DNA from 3 places in the Megasphaera sp. SW808 genome. Region 1 is predicted to be linked to each of the others. Evidence: riboswitches for the same ligand, from Rfam matches in the RefSeq annotation. Region 1 holds a riboswitch; each other region holds the start of a gene.
What was found. Region 1 has a riboswitch for FMN ahead of E0L13_RS08790 (FGGY family carbohydrate kinase). Riboswitches for the same ligand answer to the same signal wherever they lie in the genome.
Positions count from the first base shown of each region.

Region 2: it holds a riboswitch for FMN, as region 1 does, so the genes downstream of both, ribD (bifunctional diaminohydroxyphosphoribosylaminopyrimidine deaminase/5-amino-6-(5-phosphoribosylamino)uracil reductase RibD) here and E0L13_RS08790 (FGGY family carbohydrate kinase) in region 1, are expected to answer to the same signal.
Region 3: it holds a riboswitch for FMN, as region 1 does, so the genes downstream of both, E0L13_RS00760 (bifunctional 3,4-dihydroxy-2-butanone-4-phosphate synthase/GTP cyclohydrolase II) here and E0L13_RS08790 (FGGY family carbohydrate kinase) in region 1, are expected to answer to the same signal.

Region 1 covers NZ_SJOT01000022.1:44,193-51,130, forward strand. Annotated here, with positions in the region: gene E0L13_RS08770 (UvrD-helicase domain-containing protein) at 1-263, opposite strand, end outside; gene E0L13_RS08775 (DEAD/DEAH box helicase) at 430-2,010, shown strand; gene E0L13_RS08780 (short-chain-enoyl-CoA hydratase) at 2,085-2,867, opposite strand; gene E0L13_RS08785 (3-hydroxybutyryl-CoA dehydrogenase) at 3,011-3,871, opposite strand; gene E0L13_RS08790 (FGGY family carbohydrate kinase) at 4,150-5,691, opposite strand; FMN riboswitch at 5,791-5,927, opposite strand; gene E0L13_RS08795 (LysR family transcriptional regulator) at 6,057-6,938, opposite strand, start outside.
Region 2 covers NZ_SJOT01000002.1:50,222-57,159, forward strand. Annotated here, with positions in the region: gene mtnA (S-methyl-5-thioribose-1-phosphate isomerase) at 1-659, opposite strand, end outside; gene mtnP (S-methyl-5'-thioadenosine phosphorylase) at 661-1,455, opposite strand; gene hslO (Hsp33 family molecular chaperone HslO) at 1,460-2,344, opposite strand; gene E0L13_RS01065 (DUF6173 family protein) at 2,534-2,968, shown strand; gene ribE (6,7-dimethyl-8-ribityllumazine synthase) at 3,036-3,500, opposite strand; gene E0L13_RS01075 (riboflavin synthase) at 3,533-4,174, opposite strand; gene ribD (bifunctional diaminohydroxyphosphoribosylaminopyrimidine deaminase/5-amino-6-(5-phosphoribosylamino)uracil reductase RibD) at 4,155-5,291, opposite strand; FMN riboswitch at 5,391-5,527, opposite strand; gene rpe (ribulose-phosphate 3-epimerase) at 5,585-6,229, opposite strand; gene rsgA (ribosome small subunit-dependent GTPase A) at 6,232-6,938, opposite strand, start outside.
Region 3 covers NZ_SJOT01000001.1:159,139-166,076, reverse strand. Annotated here, with positions in the region: gene E0L13_RS00780 (Ppx/GppA family phosphatase) at 1-509, opposite strand, end outside; gene E0L13_RS00775 (S1 domain-containing RNA-binding protein) at 623-1,057, opposite strand; gene E0L13_RS00770 (septum formation initiator family protein) at 1,181-1,507, opposite strand; gene E0L13_RS00765 (FAD-binding oxidoreductase) at 1,672-3,075, shown strand; FMN riboswitch at 3,150-3,281, shown strand; gene E0L13_RS00760 (bifunctional 3,4-dihydroxy-2-butanone-4-phosphate synthase/GTP cyclohydrolase II) at 3,379-4,596, shown strand; gene E0L13_RS00755 (Crp/Fnr family transcriptional regulator) at 4,676-5,263, opposite strand; gene E0L13_RS00750 (4Fe-4S binding protein) at 5,471-6,205, shown strand; gene E0L13_RS00745 (Lrp/AsnC family transcriptional regulator) at 6,308-6,748, opposite strand; gene E0L13_RS00740 (FAD:protein FMN transferase) at 6,869-6,938, opposite strand, start outside.

The DNA.
Region 1 (6,938 bases):
TGGAACGTATTGACGTAGCCCGTGTCGTTGTCGCCTGTCAGGTTGTGGATGCGCCGGCGCATTTCCGCCGCCGACTTGTTGGTAAAGGTGACGCAGAGGATGTGGCCCGGCAAGATGCCCAGCTCGTTGACTAAAAAGGCAAACCGGTGCGACAAGGCCCGCGTCTTGCCCGAGCCGGCGCCGGCGATGACCCGCACGCAGCCCTCCGTCGTCGTCACGGCCTGACGCTGGGCGTCGTTCAGCCCCTGCAGCAAATCCATCATCGTATCCTCCCTTTCTGCGAACATTCGTTTCTTTCATTATAACAGGAATTCCGCCGCCGCTCAATACGAAATCCAGCCATTTCTCCTGCCGCAAAAACGCAGCCCCCCTCTATTCTTTTAATCTATCTAATGATATAATAAATAAGTTATACAAAAGGAGGCATACATGTTAGAAAAATTTCAAACCTTACAAATTAGCGACGTCATTCTCAACGCCTTAAACGAAATGGGCTTTGAAGAACCGACGCCGATTCAGGCAAACGCCATCCCCGTCGCCATGTCGGGCTGCGATATGATCGGCCAGGCACAGACCGGCACGGGCAAAACGGCAGCCTACGGCATTCCCGTATTAGAAAAAATATTAGCGTCCGAGCCGTCGAAGGAAATACAGGCCGTCGTCCTGTCGCCGACGCGCGAGCTGGCCATGCAGGTCGCCGAAGAGCTCAACCACCTGGCCCAATTCACCCACATCCAGGCCCTGCCGATTTACGGCGGACAAGATATGGAACGACAGCTGCGCCGCCTGCGCAAATCGCCGCAGATCGTCGTCGCCACGCCGGGCCGCCTCATCGACCACATGAAGCGCGGCACCATCAGCCTGAGCCATATTTCGACGATCGTCCTCGACGAAGCCGACGAAATGCTGGACATGGGCTTTATCGAAGACATCAACCTCATCATGGCCGCCACGCCCAGCACCCGTCAGACCCTGCTGTTCTCGGCTACCATGCCCAAGCCCATTCAGCAGCTGGCGGAAACCTTCCTCCATGACCCGCAGATCGTCCGCATGAAGGCCAAGGAAGTGACTATCGACCTCATCGAGCAGTCCTACATCGAAGTGCCGGACCGCCAGAAATTCGACATCCTCTGCCGCCTTCTCGACCTGCAGGAGCCGGATTTGGCCATCATCTTCGTCCGTACCAAGCGCCGCGTCGACGAGCTGTCCGAAGCCCTGAAAAAGCGTGGCTATTCCGCCGAAGGCATTCACGGCGACCTGACGCAGGCTAAACGGGACACGGTCATCCGCCAATTCCGCGAAAAGACTATCGATATCCTCGTCGCCACCGACGTCGCCGCCCGCGGCCTCGACATCAGCGGCGTCACCCACGTATTCAACTACGATTTACCCCAGGACCCGGAAAGCTACGTCCACCGCGTCGGCCGTACAGGCCGGGCCGGCCAGAGCGGCGAAGCGACGACCTTCGTCATTCCCCGCGAAATCGACCACCTGCGGGCCATCGAACGGCTCATCAAACGGCGCATCGCCCGCCGCAAGGCCCCGACCTTCTCGGAAGCCCTGGAAGGAGCCCAGCAGGCGGCTATCCGCCGTCTCGTCGCCGCGACAGAAGACGACAACTACAGCATCTACCGGGCCAACGCCGAAGAGCTTCTCACCCACTTCGACTCTGTCGCCCTCCTGTCAGCAGCCATCAAGCTGCTCACGAAGGAGCCGGACACGACGCCGGTCAACATTACGGAAGAAGCGCCCCTGCGCGTCCACCGCTCCCGCCGTCCCTACGGCGACAAAAACCGCCGCCGCGACTATCGTCACGACCGGAACGACCGTTCCGAACGAAACGACCGGAGCGAACGCAGCGGAGACTATCGAAGCGGCAATACGAAACGCCGTCACTTTGCGCCGCGGAAGCAAAACGACAACGCGTCGGGAACGTTCCGCCGCAGCGGAGAAAAGAAGGTCCGCAAGGAACCAAACCGCTCCGTGTTCAAGCCCTATTTTAAAGACTAATTCGCCTATCAAAAAAACCGTACCCTCTGACGAGGATACGGTTTTTTCTTATTCATATGGCAATATCAAGGATATTATTTGCCTGTGAACGTAGCTTTACGTTTTTCAACGAAAGCGCCCATGCCTTCTTTCTGGTCTTCCGTAGCGAAGCAAAGGCCGAATACTTCGTCTTCATAAGCAATACCAGTGATAACGTCGCAGTTGATACCGCGGTTGATAGCTGCTTTGGAGAGCTGTACGGCGATCGGAGCGTTTTTCGCGATCTTCTTAGCCAATGCATATACGGTATCCATCAGTTCTTCCTGAGGAACAACTTTGTTTACGAGGCCGATACGATATGCTTCCTGAGCGTCGATCATGCCAGCCGTGAAAATCAGTTCTTTGCCGTAGCCGCGGCCAACGACACGGGGCAGACGCTGCGTGCCGCCGAAGCCCGGCGTAATGCCGAGGCCAACTTCGGGCTGACCGAATTTAGCGTTTTCAGAAGCATAACGGATGTCGCAAGCGCAGGACAGTTCGCAGCCGCCGCCCAAAGCGAAGCCGTTAATAGCAGCGATAACCGGCTGCGGCATGTTTTCGATTTCCGTAAACGTATCCTGACCGATTTTGCCGAATGCGCGACCTTCAACTGCATTCTTCGTGGACATTTCAACGATATCTGCGCCGGCTACGAAGGATTTGCTGCCGGAACCCGTGATAACGACGACTTTAATTTCGGAATCAGCGGCGATTTTGCCGACGAGGTCTCTTAATTCCGAAACCGTTTCCGTGTTCAGGGCGTTCAGAGCTTTCGGACGATTGATCGTAATCGTTGCAATACCGTTTTCTGCCGAGTAAAGAATGTTTTTGTAGTCCATAATTAGAACCCTCCCAAAATAATATATTCACACGTAGGACGTGCAAACAAGGGGCGTGAATACTCACGCCCACTGCCTGACAAATATAAATCGCTTGAGTTTACATTGCTTGCTTATAGAGTTGTGTTTGTACTGCTCGCCTATTATTTCGTGTAGTCGTAGAAGCCTTTGCCCGTCTTGCGGCCGAGGTAACCGGCGTTGACGTACGTTTTGAGGAGCGGGCACGGACGATATTTCGGATCGCCGAAGCCTTCATAGAGAACTTCCATGATGTGAAGGACAACGTCGTTGCCGATCAAGTCGCTCAAAGCCAAGGGGCCCATCGGATGGTTGAAGCCCAGTTTGCATACGGAGTCGATATCTTCTTTGGATGCTACGCCTTCCATCAAAGCCTGGATAGCTTCGTTGATCATGGGGATAACGACGCGGTTGCCTACGAAGCCCGGGAAGTCTGCAACTTTAACCGGGGATTTGCCGATTTCTTCGGATACTTCTTTGATTTTTGCGAACGTATCTTCAGAAGTAGCGATGCCGTTGATGAGTTCGATCAATTTCATGACCGGAGCCGGGTTGAAGAAGTGCATGCCGATAACTTTGTCCGGACGTTTTGTAGCTGCGCCGATCTGCGTGATGGACAAAGAGGACGTGTTGCTGGCCAGGATCGTGTGTTCCGGGCAGAGTTCGTCTAATTCTTTGAAGATAGCCGATTTGATTTTCAGATCTTCGATAGCAGCTTCAACAACGAGGTCGATGTCTTTCATGTTGTCGGCCGTGCGGGTAACGAAACCGGAAATGCGGCCCATTACGGCGTCTTTTTCTTCCTGCGTCATTTTTTCCTTGCTGACCAATTTCGTCAAGGCTTTATCAATTTTAGCTTTGCCGCCGGCGATGAATTCGTCTTTAATATCATTTAAAACGACTTCGCAACCGTTAACAGCAAATACCTGAGCGATACCGGAACCCATGGTGCCTGCGCCAATAACCATTACCTTTTTACAAAACATGTTAAACTCCTCCTTATTTCGCGTGATTTTTTTCACGAGTTCTTTTCAAAAACTCACGCGCGATATTAAAATAAGTTTCACTGCTTACACTCATAGTATATCACGTTTTCCAAAAAAATCTACCGAAAAAACGCGATTTTTCCAAAAAACTGCATATTATGTATACGTTTTTTTAATACATAAACCATGTCCAATACTTTTATTTCATCATTCGATACCAAAAGCGCCGTTTACTACGTTATATTATGAACGTTGGTCATACCAGATTATGTAATTTTTCACAATTCATTTTTTTGCCCTTCGCCGACATTTAAGGCCTGCAAGATATGGCGTCTTTGTTCGTATTGCCGCCTGTACATGGCCGTGTTGTCCTTATTCGGCATAAAGGTCTTGTGAACGGCGAGCTGCCGCTGGAGAGCCTGCTTGAGGTCGGCAATATCGCCGGCTCCGTAGGCGGCTACGATGCAGTTTGTCGGCACGGCCCCGCCGGCGACGCGCAGCGTCGATACCTGCGTGTCCAGCATGTCAGCCTTGATCTGATTCCACAAATCGTCACGGCTGCCGCCTTCCGTAATGGTCAGGGTCGTCAGGTCGATGCCTGCCGCCCGGTACCGGTCGGTAACTTCCATGTAGTCGTAGCCGATGCCTTCGAGGACGCAGCGCCACATCGCCCCCTGGTCCGAGTCTAGGGTCAGGCCCGTGAAGGTACCGCGCACATGGGGGAAATCGCCGTTGCCGCCCGTCAGGTAGGGAATGAACATCGCCCCGTCGCAGCCGGCCGTATGGCGTGCTGCCAGCACGTCCAGCTCGGCATAGTAGTCGTCGTCTTCGCGGCGGCAAATCGAATCCTTGAACCAGCGCAGGGCCAGTCCGCCGGTCCGCACCATTCCCCAGTAGAAATACGTTCCCGGCAAGGTGCCCGAATTGAAGATGAGGCCGCTGCCCGGTACGGACAATTCAGGAATGATGCCGTCCGTGGCGGCGCAGAACATAGCGCACGTGCCGGCTACGTCGACGGCCTTGCCCGCTTCCAGAATGCCGCTGCCCATCATGGATTCCATCGTATCGCCGGCGCCGGCGCAAATGGGAATACCGGCAGGGAAGCCCGTTTCCAGAGCATCGTCTTCGCAGAGATGTCCAATAATGTCCCAGGGCTTGACGATACGCGGCATGTATTTCTTGTCGATGCCCAGGATGCGCAGCTGCTCATCGGACCACTCCTTGGTCACGACGTTGTAGCCCAGGCCCCAGCCGGACATAGCGCCCCAGTCGATAAAGGCGTCTTCTCCCTGCAATCCGGCCAGATGCATGAGGACGTACGGGCAGTTGTGGACGAACTTGACGCCCTTTTCCTTAAAGGCCGGAATATGCTTCATGAACCAGCGAGCAAACATAGCCGGGAACATGACGTTGGGCTCAGCGTTGCCCGTTTCGGCCGCCCAGATATCCAGCTTGAGTTCTTTCAGCGCTTCTACGTCGTCGGCCGTGCGGCTGTCCAGATAGTTGACGTACGGCGTCACGGCGTTCCCTTCGGCGTCGACGCCGGCGATGCCGCAGATGATGCCGTCGCCCATAATGGCCCGCACTGCCGCTGGGGAAATCCCCTTCTCTTCCAGCTGGCGGCTGCACGACGCCATGCACTGCTTGATGAGGCGGTAATATTCGTCTACGTCCATCTGCACCCAGCCGGGGTGAGGATAATACAGCGTCGTCTTGGCCGTATCCATAGCTACGCATTCCATGTCCTCGCTGTACACGGCGACCTTTACGCTCTGCGTCCCGGCGTCAAATCCCAAATAATATTTCTTTTCCATATCCATTACCTGCCCTTCTATCTTGCGGCAAATCAAAAAAAGGCCGGAATACATCCAGCCTTTTCGCACTTGAGAACGGCACGGCAAACACACCTGTGCCACGCCCGAAGTCTTTTCTCATCCAGACTATACTGTCGGTCCCGGAATTTCGCCGGGTCAGCTCCCTCAGGAGGTTGCGGACTATCACCGCCGGTCAGGACTCTGAAAGGATTTCCCTTTCTCACCTTGCCTCAAAGACTAAATATATTAATGTAAATATATTATGTATTTTTTACATATATATCATACTACGATGGAATGGAAAAAACAAGTAAGACGACGGCAAAAGCAAAGCCCGCCCGGTGAAACGCCTTTGTCCAGACGCCGGTGCCCTATTCACCGCGCTGCGCTCCATAGTGCTCCTGCAGATATACTTCCGTAAACTCGATGAACCGTTCCAGCAGCGGCGACAAGAACTGGTTCTTTTTCCAGACCATGTAGCTGCCGTTTTCGATGAACGGCTTCATAGGGCGCATGCACAAGCCCGGCAAGACCGTGTCGAAGTCCAGCCCCAAGGCCAGGCCGACGCCGTTGTCCGTCAGGACCATCTTGTTGTATGCCGACAGATTCATGTACACGGCCAGGCGCACGTCGGACTGCCATCGCCCCAGCCAGGCTTCGACCTGATTTTTTACGGACAAGCGGGCCGGCATGATGAGGCGCTGCCCGGCCAGATCCTGCGGCTCGACGGCCTCCTTCGCCGCCATGGGATGATCCTGCCGCATCAGCACGGTCCAGCGGTCCTTGAGAGGCATGCGCAGGTAGCTGTACTTGCTCACGTCTACGGGCTCAATGAGTAGTCCGAAATCGAGGGTTCCCTGCTCGATGCGCTCCTTCACGTCGTCGGCAATGCCCGTATACAAGGTAAACTGCACCTCTCCATAGGCCTGCTGAAAGGCCGCCATGACCTTGGCCATAGGCTCCAGATTCTTCGTCTCGCCGCAGCCGATGGCGATTTCGCCGGAAATGACCTCGTCCTGCCGCGACACTTCCTTCGCCGTCTTTTCGGCCAGGTCGACGAGCTCCTGGGCCCGGCGGCGCAGTATCATGCCCTCCTCAGTCAGTATGATGCTGTGCTTGCTGCGCTTGAACAGGGACACACCGAACTCTTCCTCCATCTGCATGAGCTGGCGCGACAAGGTAGGCTGCGTGATGTGCAGCATCTTGGCCGCCTTCGTAATATTCTCTTCTCTGGCAACGACTAAAAAATACTT
Region 2 (6,938 bases), on a different contig from region 1:
ATGAGCGTCACGGGAATGTCGTCGGCCATGAGCTCCGATACGGTGAGGCGCGCTCCCTGCAGGAGGGGCCGCGTTTCATCGGCATAAACCATGCGGATCAGCCCCCGTTTGTGAAGAGAGCGGATGACGCCCAGAGCCGTGCCGACGCCGGCCGTAGCCAGCGCCCCGGCATTGCAGTGCGTCAATATCGTCAGAGGCTTGCCTGCCGCGGCTAACTCTTCAGCGCCGTATTCCGACATGGCCGTGTTGATTGCCACATCTTCGGCCTGCATGGATTTCGCTTTGTCTTCCAGCAGCTGGAGAATAGACGAGACCGGTTGTTCCTCTGCTCCATACGCCGCGGCTTTCATCGTTTCCAGGGCCCAGTGCAGGTTGACAGCCGTAGGCCGGGCTTCGTCGAGGCAGCGGCAGCATTCGGAGAAATCGGCAAGGAACTCCGAAGTCGACTCATAGTCGCGCGTATCGGCCAGCATGCGGGCCGCCAGGACCGAGCCGTAAGCCGCGGCTACGCCGATAGCCGGCGCGCCCCGTACGGCGAGGATGGAAATGGCGTCGTATACGTCCTGCCATTTTGTACAGGTAATATAGGATTCTTCCAGGGGAAGCTTCGTTTGATCCAGCAGGACCAGCTGGCCGTTCTGCCAGCGCAGCGTATCCATATTACACCGTAAAGCCGCCGTATTCCTGCAGGGCGTGGCGGCACAGGCAATCGTCGTCGCCGTACAGTTCGACGGCTTTCATGATCAGGGTACGCAGGCGGAGGGAGTTTTCCGCCATGCAGTCTACGACTTCCGAATGAGTCAGGGCGGACGGAGAAATGCCGGCGGCGAAGTTCGTAACCATGGAAACCGTAGCGTAGCAGATTTCAGCTTCCCGGGCTAGGCAGACTTCCGGTACGTTGGTCATGCCGACGAGGTCGCCGCCCAGCGTTTCGTACATCTTGATTTCCGCCGGCGTCTCAAACCGCGGTCCTTCCGTGCATACGTAGGTGCCGCCGTTGTGCAGGGCGTATCCTCCCAGTTCGTCAGCCGCTGCCATGAGAGTACGGCGCAGGGTCGGGCAGTACGGCTCGGTCATATCGACGTGGACGACGCCGTTTTCCCCGCCGTCAAAGAAAGACGTATGGCGCGACTTCGTAAAATCGAGGAACTGGTCGGGCAGGACAAATTCGTTCGGCTTAAAGTCGCGGTTCAGGGATCCGACGGCCGTCGTCGAAATAACGGCTGTAACGCCTAACCGCTTTAAGCCCAGCATGTTGCCCCGGTAGTTGATCAGATGAGGCGGTATGGAATGGGTTTTACCATGACGGGGAAGGAAAATCAGTTCTTTTCCCTCATATGTGCCGCGGACATAATGGATCGTGCCGTAAAAGGTGTCCATGTGATGCTCTTTGGCGTTTTTCAGCATCTTGATATCGCAGACGCCCGTACCGCCGATGATGGCAATTAAGCCCATACTATCACTCCTTATGTGCGTTTTCGAATAAAGTAACTAATTCGTCGTGGCTGATGACGTATTTTTCGCCGCAGTAATGGCAGGTCATCTCTACCTGCGGATCCTGCAGCAGTTCCTCCTTATCCTGAGCTCTCAGGGACAGGAGGACGTTTTCAATGCGCTGGCGCGAGCACGTGCACTGCCACCAGGCAGGCTTGCGGAATAATTCCTTAAAATGCATGCCGCTTAAAATAATGTCGATCAGCCCTTCTCCATCGGGATGATTCTTCAAATACGTCGTAATCGGCCCGATCTGCGTAATGTTGGCCTCGACCCGCGCTAAGTCTTCTTCTTTCGCCCCTGGCAGAGCCTGGACGAGAAAGCCGCCTGACGCGGCAATCGTATAGTCCCGGTCGACGAGGACGCCTAAGCTGATCGTCGAGGGAATCTGCTCCGACGTGTATAAGTAATAGGCCAAATCTTCGGCAATTTCGCCGGATACGAGGTCGGCCTGGCTCGTATAGGTCATCTGCTCCGGCGTAAAGCGCGTTACCGTCAGCTGGCCGTGCTGGCCTACAGCGGCTCCTACATCTAATTTTCCGTTTGCTTTGAGGGGCAAATCCACTGCGGGATTGTCGATATAGCCCCGTACTTTATTGGAATCGAAGGCGTCGACGTGAACGGCTCCTAATGGGCCGTCGCCGGCAAATTTAAGGGAAACGCCTTCATGATTTTTATAGTCTCCGGCCAGGAGGAGCGCTCCCGTCATGGCCCGGCCCAAGGCGGCGCAGGCCACAGGCGACAAATGATGCCGCTGCCGCGCCGTTTCTGTTATGCGGCGCGTCTGGGCGATAGAAACGCGAATTAACTCGTCTGATGTATAATGGACAATCTGGTCTTCAATATGCATCCTGTTCTGATATCCTTTCTACATAAAATCTGAATCTAATTATACTACACCTGCGAGTATTTTTCACTACTAATTTGGCAGGTCGGAAAAACTGTGCTGCCCGCTGCCGGACTCTTTCGCCGTACCGGCAGGATTTCTCCCTTCCGCATGGAATTATGTATATAAGAAACGGAAAAAGGGGGCATTACTATGGCAGACGAAAAGAAGGAATATACGGCGGCAGACGGCCGGGATATCCTGATCATTCCGCCGTCGGCGCCGCTGGATACAGCAGAAGATGAAGATCCGGAAACGCCCTACCTGGCTTCGGATATGTACCGGCGCATCGTCGCGCTCATCAACAATTTTGAATCGGACATGCCCGACGATATGCAGGCCGGCGGCCGCCTCGTATCGGCCGGCAACATTACCTTCAGCATTCAGGACGTAGGCTTTTGGGACCCGAATATGATCGTCTTCTACGGCGAACTATCTGACGGCTCTCACGTCGAATTGGTTCAGCACTTGTCTCAGCTGAACCTGCTTCTCGTCGCCGTCAAGCGGACCGACGATACGGACAAGCCGCGGCGGATCATCGGCTTTACGACGAAAGACGAGCCCGATACGGAGCCTGCGGCAGAATAACTGCATACGGCGTATAAAAGAGGCTGGTGCGCGAAGAAATTCTTCGGCATCAGCCTCTTGCGTTTTCTTACAGTTCTTTTATGAGGTTGACCATTTCGATAGCCGCTGTCGCTACGTCGAAGCCCTTGTTGCCCGCTTTCGTGCCGGCCCGTTCGATAGCCTGTTCGATATTTTCCGTCGTAATGACGCCGAACATGATAGGCACGCCTGTCTTCAGGGACGCCTGAGCAATGCCCTTGGCTGCTTCATTGCAGACCAGGTCGTAGTGGCTCGTCGCGCCGCGGATGACTGCGCCGAGGCAGATGACGGCGTCGTATTTGCCCGATTCGGCCATTTTCTGGGCGATGAGGGGAATTTCAAAGGAGCCGGGAACCCAGGCCGTCGTGATGTCGTCGTCGCTTACGCCGTGACGATGGAGGGCGTCGTATGCGCCGCCGAGGAGCTTGCTGCAGATAAATTCGTTGAAACGCGCTACGACGATACCAAACTTAGAACCAGAACCAATTAATTGACCTTCTTTGATGTGTGCCATAGTAGAACACTCTCCTATTCTGAAATAGTATTTTAAAATCCATTTTCCAACAGCGTTTCCATTGTGATGCCGGAACGTTTGCCCGTATGGGCTGTTGTAAAGCTATGGACATATTTCCCAATTACGTCGGTTTCCAAATTGACGACGGCGCCGGGATGCTTGTCGATAAGCGTCGTATTGGCCATCGTATGGGGAATGATGGATACGGAAAATTGGCTGTTGCCTACGGAAACGACGGTCAGGCTGATGCCGTCGATGGCGATAGAGCCCTTTTCGACGATGAACGGCTCCATGTCCTTGGGAATGGAAATCGTAATGACCCGGGCGATGCCGTCGGCGGCGATGCGAGCGATATGGCCGACGCCGTCGATATGGCCGCTGACGATGTGGCCGCCCAGCCTGCCGCCGACCTGCATAGCCCGTTCCAAATTGACCTTCGAGCCGCTCTTGATGTCGCTCAGGGACGAACGGCGCATCGTTTCGTGCATGACGTCGGCCGTGAAGGACGAATCCGTCATGGAGGTCACCGTCAGGCAGACGCCGTTGACGGCGATGCTGTCGCCGAGCTGCGTCCCTTCCAGTACCTTACGGGCCTGAATCGTCAGCTTTATCGAGTCGGGACGGCGGTCCATCTGGCCGACGGTGCCCAATTCCTCAATGATGCCAGTGAACATAAGCTCCCTCCCTGTTCGCATTATACGCTGTAATCAAAATATTGCCGTCGTGCAGCTCGACCGAATCGTAAGCCAGGGGCAGGCACTCGTCGAGGGAATCGACGCCATGGCCGCCGACAGACGACAGGGCCTGTTCGCCGCCGATGACTTTGTCGCCGATAAAGGCGTATATCTTATCGACGAGCTTGTGGTCGAAGAAGGTCCCCTGAATTTTGCTGCCCCCTTCGACGAGGATGCTCTGCAGGCCCTGCTTGTACAGCAAGTCCAGAGCTGCCGGCAAATCGATGTGACGATCCCGGTTCAGCGGAGCCAGCAGGACAGTGACGCCCATGTTTTTCAATTCTCTCATCTTTTCTACCGGGCAGAGGGACGTCGTCACGACGATGGTCGGCGACGTCTTATCCGTCAGGACGAGGGAATTTAGGGGAATGTGGCCCTGCGAATCCATGATGATGCGTACTGGCTGGTGAGGCTCGTCATGGGCTTCGCGGCGGATGCGGCAGGTCAGCAGCGGATTGTCAAGCTTGACCGTATTGATGCCGACGAGGATGCCGTCGTAGATAGAGCGCAGGTAGTGGCCGTAATTGCGGGCCCATTGATTCGTAATCCACTGGGATTTTCCCGTCCGCGAGGCGATGCAGCCGTCGAGGCTCTGCGCTATTTTGACGGCGATAAACGGCTTCTGCACCATCATGTTTTTAATGAATACTTCGTTCAGCTGAGCGGCTTCCTTGGAAAGCAGCCCGATTTCGACAGGTATGCCGGCCTGCCGGAGAATGGCCGCGCCCTTTCCCGCTACGAGGGGGTTAGGATCCAGCATGGCGATGACGACCTTGCCGACTCCCTTTTCCACGAGCGTGCGGGCGCAGGGCGGCGTCCGCCCGTAATGCGCGCAGGGTTCCAGCGTAACGTATACCGTCGCGCCCTTTGCCTTGTCGCCGGCTTCGCGCAGGGCCCATACTTCCGCATGGGGCGTGCCGGCCTGGCGATGGTAGCCCGTGCCGACGATTTCACCGTCTTTTACGATGACGCAGCCGACGGCCGGATTCGGCGTTGTATACCCTAAGGCCAGCTTTGCCAGCTCCAGGGCTTTTCTCATATAATCTACCGGTTCCAAATCTGTCATTCCTTTCCTGATAGATTTTGTTATAAAAAATAAAAAGGCTACGGGTATGGAAACCCAATAGCCTTTTGCGCACAACAAAAATAAACGAAACGTCGTCTTTTCCCATCCAGACTATACTGTCGGTACCGAAATCGCATCGGTTCAGCCCCGCTTACGCCAGGCTAGCGGACTATACCGCCGGTCAGGAATTGAAAGCTGCCCTTTCTCACCTTGCCCCAAAGACTATTATTCATATCCACCTATGATTTTAGCACATAAGGGATAGAAATACAAGTACAGACTTCTTACCGCAGCGCGGCGATGGCCGCTGCCCGGTCTGCCGCTCCAAATACGGCGCTTCCCGCAACGAGGAAGGTAGCGCCGGCTTCCTTGACCGCCTGTACTGTATCGGCGTTGACGCCGCCGTCTACTTCTACGACGGCTTCCGTGTTGCCGACGGAATCGAGCAGCGCCCTGGCTTCACGGATTTTATCCAGCGAATACGGAATGAATTTCTGGCCGCCGAAACCGGGATTGACGCTCATGATGAGGATCATATCGAGCTGCGCCGCCACGCAGGATAAAGACGATACGGGCGTAGCCGGATTCAAGGCAACGCCGCACTTCATGCCGGCGCTGCGGATATGCTGCAGCGTGCTGTCCAGGTGAGGACACGCTTCCTGATGGACTGTAACGTACTGCACGCCGGCTTTTGCCAGGCCGTCTACGTATACGTCGGGATGTTCGACCATCAAATGGGCGTCGAAGGGAATGGAAACGTGCTTCCGCAAGGCGGCGATGATCGGCACGCCGAACGTCAGGTTCGGCACGAAATGGCCGTCCATCATATCGAGATGGATGCAGTCTGCTCCCTTTGATTCTACGTCTTTAATTTCTTCAGCCAGCCGGGAAAAATCGGCGGACAAAATAGAAGGACAAATGTGTATCATACCTATCGGTTCCTTTCGAGAATAGAATTGACGATTTTGCAGTACGTTTCATACCGTTCTTTCTGTATCTTGCCTTCGGCAACGGCATCCTTTACGGGGCAGTCCGGCTCCGACAAGTGGAGGCATGACGAAAAGCGGCAGCGTCCGCCGTAAGGCGTCATGTCAGGAAATAAGGCGAAGACCTCCCCTTTGTCGAGATGTTCGAATTCCAGCGAACTGAATCCCGGCGTATCGATGACATACGTATCGCCTTCCAGCTGCATGATTTCCGAGTGCCTCGTCGTATGGCGGCCCCGCTTTATTTTTTCGCTGACTGAGCCGACAGACAGGTCCCGCCCTAAAATCTGAGACAGCAGGCTCGACTTCCCGACGCCGGACGGCCCGGCAAATACGGTCATCTTATGAGGAAGCAAAGCCTTGATGGAGTCCAGCCCTTCGCCGGTAACGGCAGACACAAGATAGACATCATAGCCGCAGGTTTCATAAAAGGCTTTATAAGCTTCCGCTGTTTCACGGTCTAAATCGCACTTGTTAAAGCACAGCTTCGGATGAACGCCGCCGTATTCGCAGGTCATGAGCAGCTTGTCGACGAGAAACTGATTGGGGTCCGGCGATTGCGCCGCCATGATGACAAACATCTGATCGATGTTAGCCACGGCCGGGCGGCGGAGGCTGTTCCGCCGCGGCAGCTGCTTTTCGACAACGCCCT
Region 3 (6,938 bases), on a different contig from region 1:
TCTTCCATCTGATTTTTTTTCGTCAGGCGCACGGCGCCCAAGGGATAGCTGTGAGACCAGGCGACGACGCCGTCCCGGCCGACGGCCACTTCGCTGCTGCCGCCGCCGATATCCAGGACGACGGCCTCCTTGCCGGCTTCAACGCCGGCTGCCGCCCCGCAGAAGCTGAGAGCCGCTTCCTCCAGGCCGGAAATGCAGCGGCAGTGCCAGCCAAAACGGGCCCGTATTTCCGCCAAAAAGGCTTGGCCGTCTGCGGCTTCGCGCACTGCGCTGGTCGCGACGGCACAGACGGGAACGGATCCTAACCGGGCCTGCCATCGGGTCATGGCCGCAAGGGAGGCCTCAATCCCTTCCGGCGATAAATGCCTTGTCTCTTCTATCTGATAGCCGAGGCGCGTCATTTCCAATTCTTTCGCCGAAAACTTCCAGCGATCATCTTCCCAGCGCCCCGTCATCAGGCGCAGGGAATTGGAGCCGATATCGACAACGGCAAATTCCTTATCCTTCATCTGTCATGTACCTCGTTCTAAACTCGGACAGCCTTTTCCAGTCGGTAAAACAAAAAGAGCATTCCAAGACAGGAATACTCTTTATTCGTCCTTATGATTACCGATATACGAAATCAATCGGCACGGCGAGCGCCGCGGCCGCCGCGTTTTGATTCGGTATTGCGTTTCAAATCCATCTGGCGTTCGTCACTTTCCTTCAGGAATTTACTAAGCCGGTCCTCGAAAGACAACGATGTAGAAGAGCGGCGATTCGAGTCAAAATTGTTGTGCTGGCGGAATTCATGTCTTGGACGGAACTCTTTCTTTTCCGGAGCCGGCTGGGTCTGCTTGATAGACAGGCCGATTTTTCCCTTATCGTCGACAGACAAAACTTTGACGTTTACTTTGTCCTGAACTTTCAAGAAATCGTGCACATCTTTTACATACTCATTAGCAACTTCAGAAATGTGGACCAAGCCCACCTTCTTGTCAGGAAGCTCTACAAAAGCGCCAAATTTTGTAATCCCTGTCACGGTGCCTTCCAATACACTGCCTACTTCGATTGTCATGTTACCTTATATTCCTCCTTGTATGCTTCAGCTTTGCTGATAACACGTATAACGCTATTATACTCATAAACGGCGAAAAATTCAATCGCAAAATAATGTAAATTCCTAAGGCGGAACGCCTCGTCAGCGCCTGTAGGGGATTTCTCCCGGCTCGGCCAGTCCGAACTGTTCCCGCGCCTGTTTTTCTACGGCATCGGGGGAAATAAGCTGTTCTTTCCTGTCCTTCAGCCGCTGGTTTTCTTCCGTCAAGGCCTGCTCCTGCTGCAGCGTCCGCTTCATGTCCTCGTGGATCTGCCACATCTGATACATGCGCAGGCACAAGAAGACTCCTCCGACCAGCAGTATGAGAAGGACGATGCCCTTGTACAGCGTCATCCCCTTCTTTTTTTTCGTACGCCGCCGGCGCACCGTCCCGGTACGTCGGAGCCGCCCATCCCGTTTTTCCGTCATGATTCTGCTCCTTTAATATAGGCACTGCAACACGCATGCTATAAGTATACCTTCATTTTCACTTAAGATAAAGTTTTTTCTCGATTTAATACGGCCCACTTTCGCAAACGCCGCTGATATTATATAATAGAACGTAAACTATGAAGAAACAGAGGTCTTTGCTCATGAGATATGAACCGATTACTCCTGAAATTTTAAAAAAACTGCAGACTGCCGTCGGCCCTAAAAACGTCACGACAGATCCGGATAAAATGCAGCCCTACTCCCACGACGAAGTGACCGACCCGGCGTACCACCACATGCCCGAAGCCGTCGTCTTTGCCGAAACGGCCGAGCAGGTCGCCGCTGTCGTCCAGCTGGCCAACGACTATCATTTTCCCGTCGTGCCCCGCGGGGCCGGTACAGGGCTGGCCTGCGGCGCAGTGCCTATTTACGGCGGCGTCGTCCTGTCCCTGGAAAAAATGAACCGCATTCTGGAAATTAACGAAGACGCCTTATACGCCGTCGTAGAACCGGGCGTCCGCACGTCGGACCTGCAGGACGCAGCCGAAGCCAAGGGTCTGTTCTACGCCGGCGACCCCTGCAGCGGCGACTCCTGCTTTATCGGCGGCAATATCGCCACCAACGCCGGCGGCAACCGGGCTGTCAAATACGGTACGACGCGCCATCAGGTATACGACGTGGAAATCGTCAATCCGACGGGCCGCATCGTCCAGCTCGGCGCACGCCTGCAGAAGCAATCGACAGGCTACTGCCTCGAGCAGCTGGTCATCGGCTCGGAAGGCACGCTGGGCATCATCACCAAGGCGACGGTCAAGCTCCTGCCGAAGCCTAAATACGCCCTCGATCTGCTGGCCGTTTTCGATTCGCCGGAACAAGCCATCGGCGCCGTCGGAGCCATTTTAAAGCAAGGCATCGTCCCGACCTGCGTCGAATATATGGACAATATTACCATTCAATCTGTAGAAAGATATCTCCATGAAAAGCTGCAGGGCAGCGATTCGGGAAATTACCTCATCGTCGAAGTCGAAGGCATCAATGAAGACGACCTGGACGACAAGGCCGTCGCTTTAGACGAGCTCTGCACGCACCACGGCGCGTCGTCGGTCCTCGTCGCCGACCACAATAAAATCTGGCAGGCCCGCAAGGCCTTCGCCGAAGCAGTCCGCGCCGAAAGCCTCATCGTCAGTAAAGAAGACGTCGTCGTCCCCGTCGACCAGGAACCGCTCCTGCTGGCGGAAATTCTCCGCCTGGCCGGCAAATACGGCCTGATCACCCGCATTGCCAGCCACGCCGGCGACGGCAACATCCATCTCAACATCTTAAAGCCCGACGATACGCCCTACGAAGACTGGGCCCGCCGGGTCGAACAAAACCAGCAGGAGCTGTACGCCTTCATCTACGCCCACGGCGGCCGTTTATCGGGCGAGCACGGCATCGGCTTTAAGCGGAAGCATTTAATGGAAGAATTTACCAATCCCGACGAGCTGGCCATGATGAAAGCTATCAAAAAGGCCCTGGACCCCAGCAATATCCTCAATCCGGGCAAAATATTCGACATAGAATAGGCCTGTCCCAGCCCGGCCGGCCGCGGCGGCTCTTGCCAAGGATAGCCATTCTGTGTATAATGATTCATGTAGTCATATATCTTCAGGGCAGGGTGAAATTCCCGATCGGCGGTATAGTCCGCGAACGCTACGGCGTAGGAGCCATGTGCTCGTGATTTGGTGCGATTCCAAAACCGACAGTATAGTCTGGATGGAAGAAGATACGATGGAGCTGCCTCCGCGCAGCTTGTGTTGTGTTGACCAAAAAGCCCTGACGCTGCTGGACAGACCGTCAGGGCTTTATCATATTCAGGAGGTTTTATTGTGGCAAAGGAAAACAGAAAATTCAATACCGTAGAAGAAGCAATCGAAGAATTGCAAGCCGGGCATATCATCATCGTCACCGACGACCCGGATAGAGAAAATGAAGGCGACTTTATCTGCGCCGCCCAGTACTGCACGACAGAAAACATGAACTTCATGGCAACCCACGGCAAGGGCCTCATCTGCATGCCCATGAGCATCGAATACGCCCGCAAGCTCGGTTTGCCGCCGATGGTAAGCGACAATACGGACAATCACGAAACGGCCTTCACCGTCTCCATCGACCACGTCGATACGACGACGGGCATTTCCGCCGTAGAACGGGCGCTGACGGCCCGCAAATGCACGGAAGAAACGGCCCGTCCCGAAGACTTCCGCCGTCCCGGCCATAACTTCCCCTTAATCGCCAAGCGCGGCGGAGTCCTGGCCCGCAACGGCCATACGGAAGCGACGGTCGACCTCATGCGCCTCGCCGGCCTGAAGCAAGTCGGCCTGTGCTGCGAAATCATGGCCGACGACGGCACGATGATGCAGACGCCGCAGCTGTGGGAATTGGCCGACAAGTACAATTTAAAATTCATCACCATTCACGACCTGCAGAACTACTGCCGCCGTCACGACAAGCACGTCGTCCGCGAAGCCGTCGCTAAGATGCCGACGAAATTCGGCGAATTCAAAATTTACGGCTACGTCAACGACCTGACGGGCGAACACCACGTCGCCCTCGTCAAAGGCGACATCGGCGACGGTAAAAACCTGCTCTGCCGCGTCCACTCCGAATGCCTGACCGGCGACGTATTCGGCTCGTGCCGCTGCGACTGCGGCGAACAGCTGGCCGCTGCCATGACCCAGATCAACGCCGAAGGCCGGGGCATTCTCCTCTACATGCGCCAGGAAGGCCGGGGCATCGGCCTCATCAACAAGCTGAAGGCCTACGTCCTCCAGGAACAGGGCTATGACACCGTAGAAGCCAATGAAAAGCTGGGCTTTGCGCCAGACCTGCGCGAATATTGGATCGGCGCTCAGATTCTGCAGGATTTGGGCGCCAAAGAACTGCGCCTGCTGACGAACAACCCGGAAAAAATCTACGGCCTCGAAGGCTTCGGCGTAGAAATCGTAGAACGCGTGCCGATTGAAATGAAGCCCCAGGAATTCGACGAATTCTATTTGGAAACGAAAAAGCATAAGATGGGACATATTCTTCCCCACCTGCGCTAATACAGCGTAATTATCTAAGAAAAAGAGCAGCATGCAGATTCTGAATAACCATCGGAATTCTGCTGCTGCTCTTTTTGGCTTATACCTGCGGTTCTTTCAAAATAAACTTATCTTTGTAATAGTCAATCAGCCCATCTTTTTTCATCCGGCTCAGCTCTGCCGACATGGCGCTCCGGTCGACAGAGAGAAAATCGGCCAGCTGCTGTCGGTTAAAGGGCAGTGTAAACGACGAAGATTCCTGCCGCAGCGCTTCTTCCGACAAATAGAACATGAGCTTCTGCCGCGTCGACCGTTGTGACATATACCGTATTTTCTGCGTAAGCTGCATATTGCGCCGTGCCATGATAGCCAGAAGATTCAAAGCCACACGCTCCTGCGCTTTCGTTAAAACCTGACCGGCATGAATAATGCTGTTTACGTTGATGAACATAACTTCCGTATCGTCTAAGGCGGCAACATCTACTGTCGACTTTACATCAGGAAGACACGCAAAGGCTTCGCCAAATAAACTGCCGGGGCGAACTTGGGACAAGATGTTGCGGTTGCCCCAGTAATCTTCCTGCAGGATGTGCACCGTGCCGGATAAGACAATGCCGATTTGCTCAATTGTATCTCCTGCATAGAAAATAAAATTTCCTTTTTTGTATTTCTTTTTATATATGTCCATCGCATCCAGTAGTTTGCCAATATCTTCTGTCCCGATGTGAGCAAACAACTCAGAATGTTGAATGACTGGTAAAAAATATTGCAATTTCATTCACCTCGTTGCAAAAACAACAGATTTTTCCTGCCCTGTATAGTATACTTTCACCATAAGGCAGCACACTACATGCCCATGCTATTTACGTATATAAAACCACTGGAGGAATACATTATGATTAGAAGAATTATTCAAATTGATGAAGAAAAATGCAATGGCTGCGGTGCCTGCGCAGCAGCCTGCCACGAAGGGGCCATCGCCATGGTAGACGGAAAAGCACGCCTCATGCGCGACGATTACTGTGACGGACTAGGCGACTGCCTGCCCCACTGCCCGACGAACGCCATTACCTTTGTAGAGCGCGAAGCCGCTCCCTATGACGAAGCCGCCGTAAAGGCTAATATGAAAGCCAATGGTCTGAAACATACTGGCGGATGTCCCGGCAGCCAGTCCCGCGTACTTTCTCACGGCTGCCCCGGACAGGCAGCCATGTCTCTTCAGACGGCTGCAGCCGAACTTCCCAACACGCCGGCAGTCGCACAATCGCAGCTGCGCCAATGGCCCGTACAAATCAAACTCGTGCCGGTCAAAGCAGACTATTTCGACGGAGCCCATCTGCTCATCGCAGCGGACTGCACGGCCTATGCCTACGCTCGGTTCCATGAAGATTTCATTCGCAATAAAATTACGATTGTCGGCTGCCCTAAGCTGGACAGCATTGACTATTCCGAAAAATTGACTGAAATCATCAAACAAAATGATATCAAAGATGTCACCATTGTCCGCATGGAGGTTCCTTGCTGCGGCGGCTTGGAAATGGCTGCAAAAAAAGCACTCCAGCAAAGCGGAAAATTTATTCCCTGGCAGGTAAAGACCATTACGATCGACGGCCGCATCAAGGAAGATTAATGTCCTGACCTAAAACGATTCCCCATCTTTCATATTGTAAAAAAAGAAGCTTATCTTTCATAGGATAAGCTTCTTTTTTATGGAGAGAAAATTCGTACCGTCTTATACGTTCCATTCTTCTTTCAGCGTAGACAAGCACATAAAGGTCTGAGACGACGAAACCGTCGGGATTTCGTTTAGCTCTTCCATAAGGAATTTTTCTAAATCATCAGGAGTTTTTACCAGCACTTTCAATAGGTAATCAAAGGCCCCCACAACGTGATGACACTCCAAGACCTGAGGGAATTGAACGACCTTTTCCCGGAATTCTTCGACGTCGCCAGACCGTTCCATATTAACCATAATAAAAGCCGTGACGTTGTATCCCGTCTTACGGCGGCTGATTTTTGCGCCATATCCTTCAATGATACCGGCGTGTTCCATTTTTCTGATTCGTTCTGCTACAGCCGGTATGGACAAACCGACAACTTTGCTGATTTCCGTAGCAGAAGCTTTTCCGTTTCGCTTCAAAATTGTCAAAATTTTGTCATCAATGTGATCCATATGTCGTTACCATCCTCTACAAATATTTATAGTTATATTATCTTACATTTTGAAGAAAAAGTAAATATTATTCAAGAAAATACTTCCGTTTCGCTTAAAATTTTACATGTAAGGGGATGGTTATTCAGCTATACGAAAGTCGGCGTTCATGTCGGAAAAACGGCTGCGGAACCCGTCGGTCATGTAAATC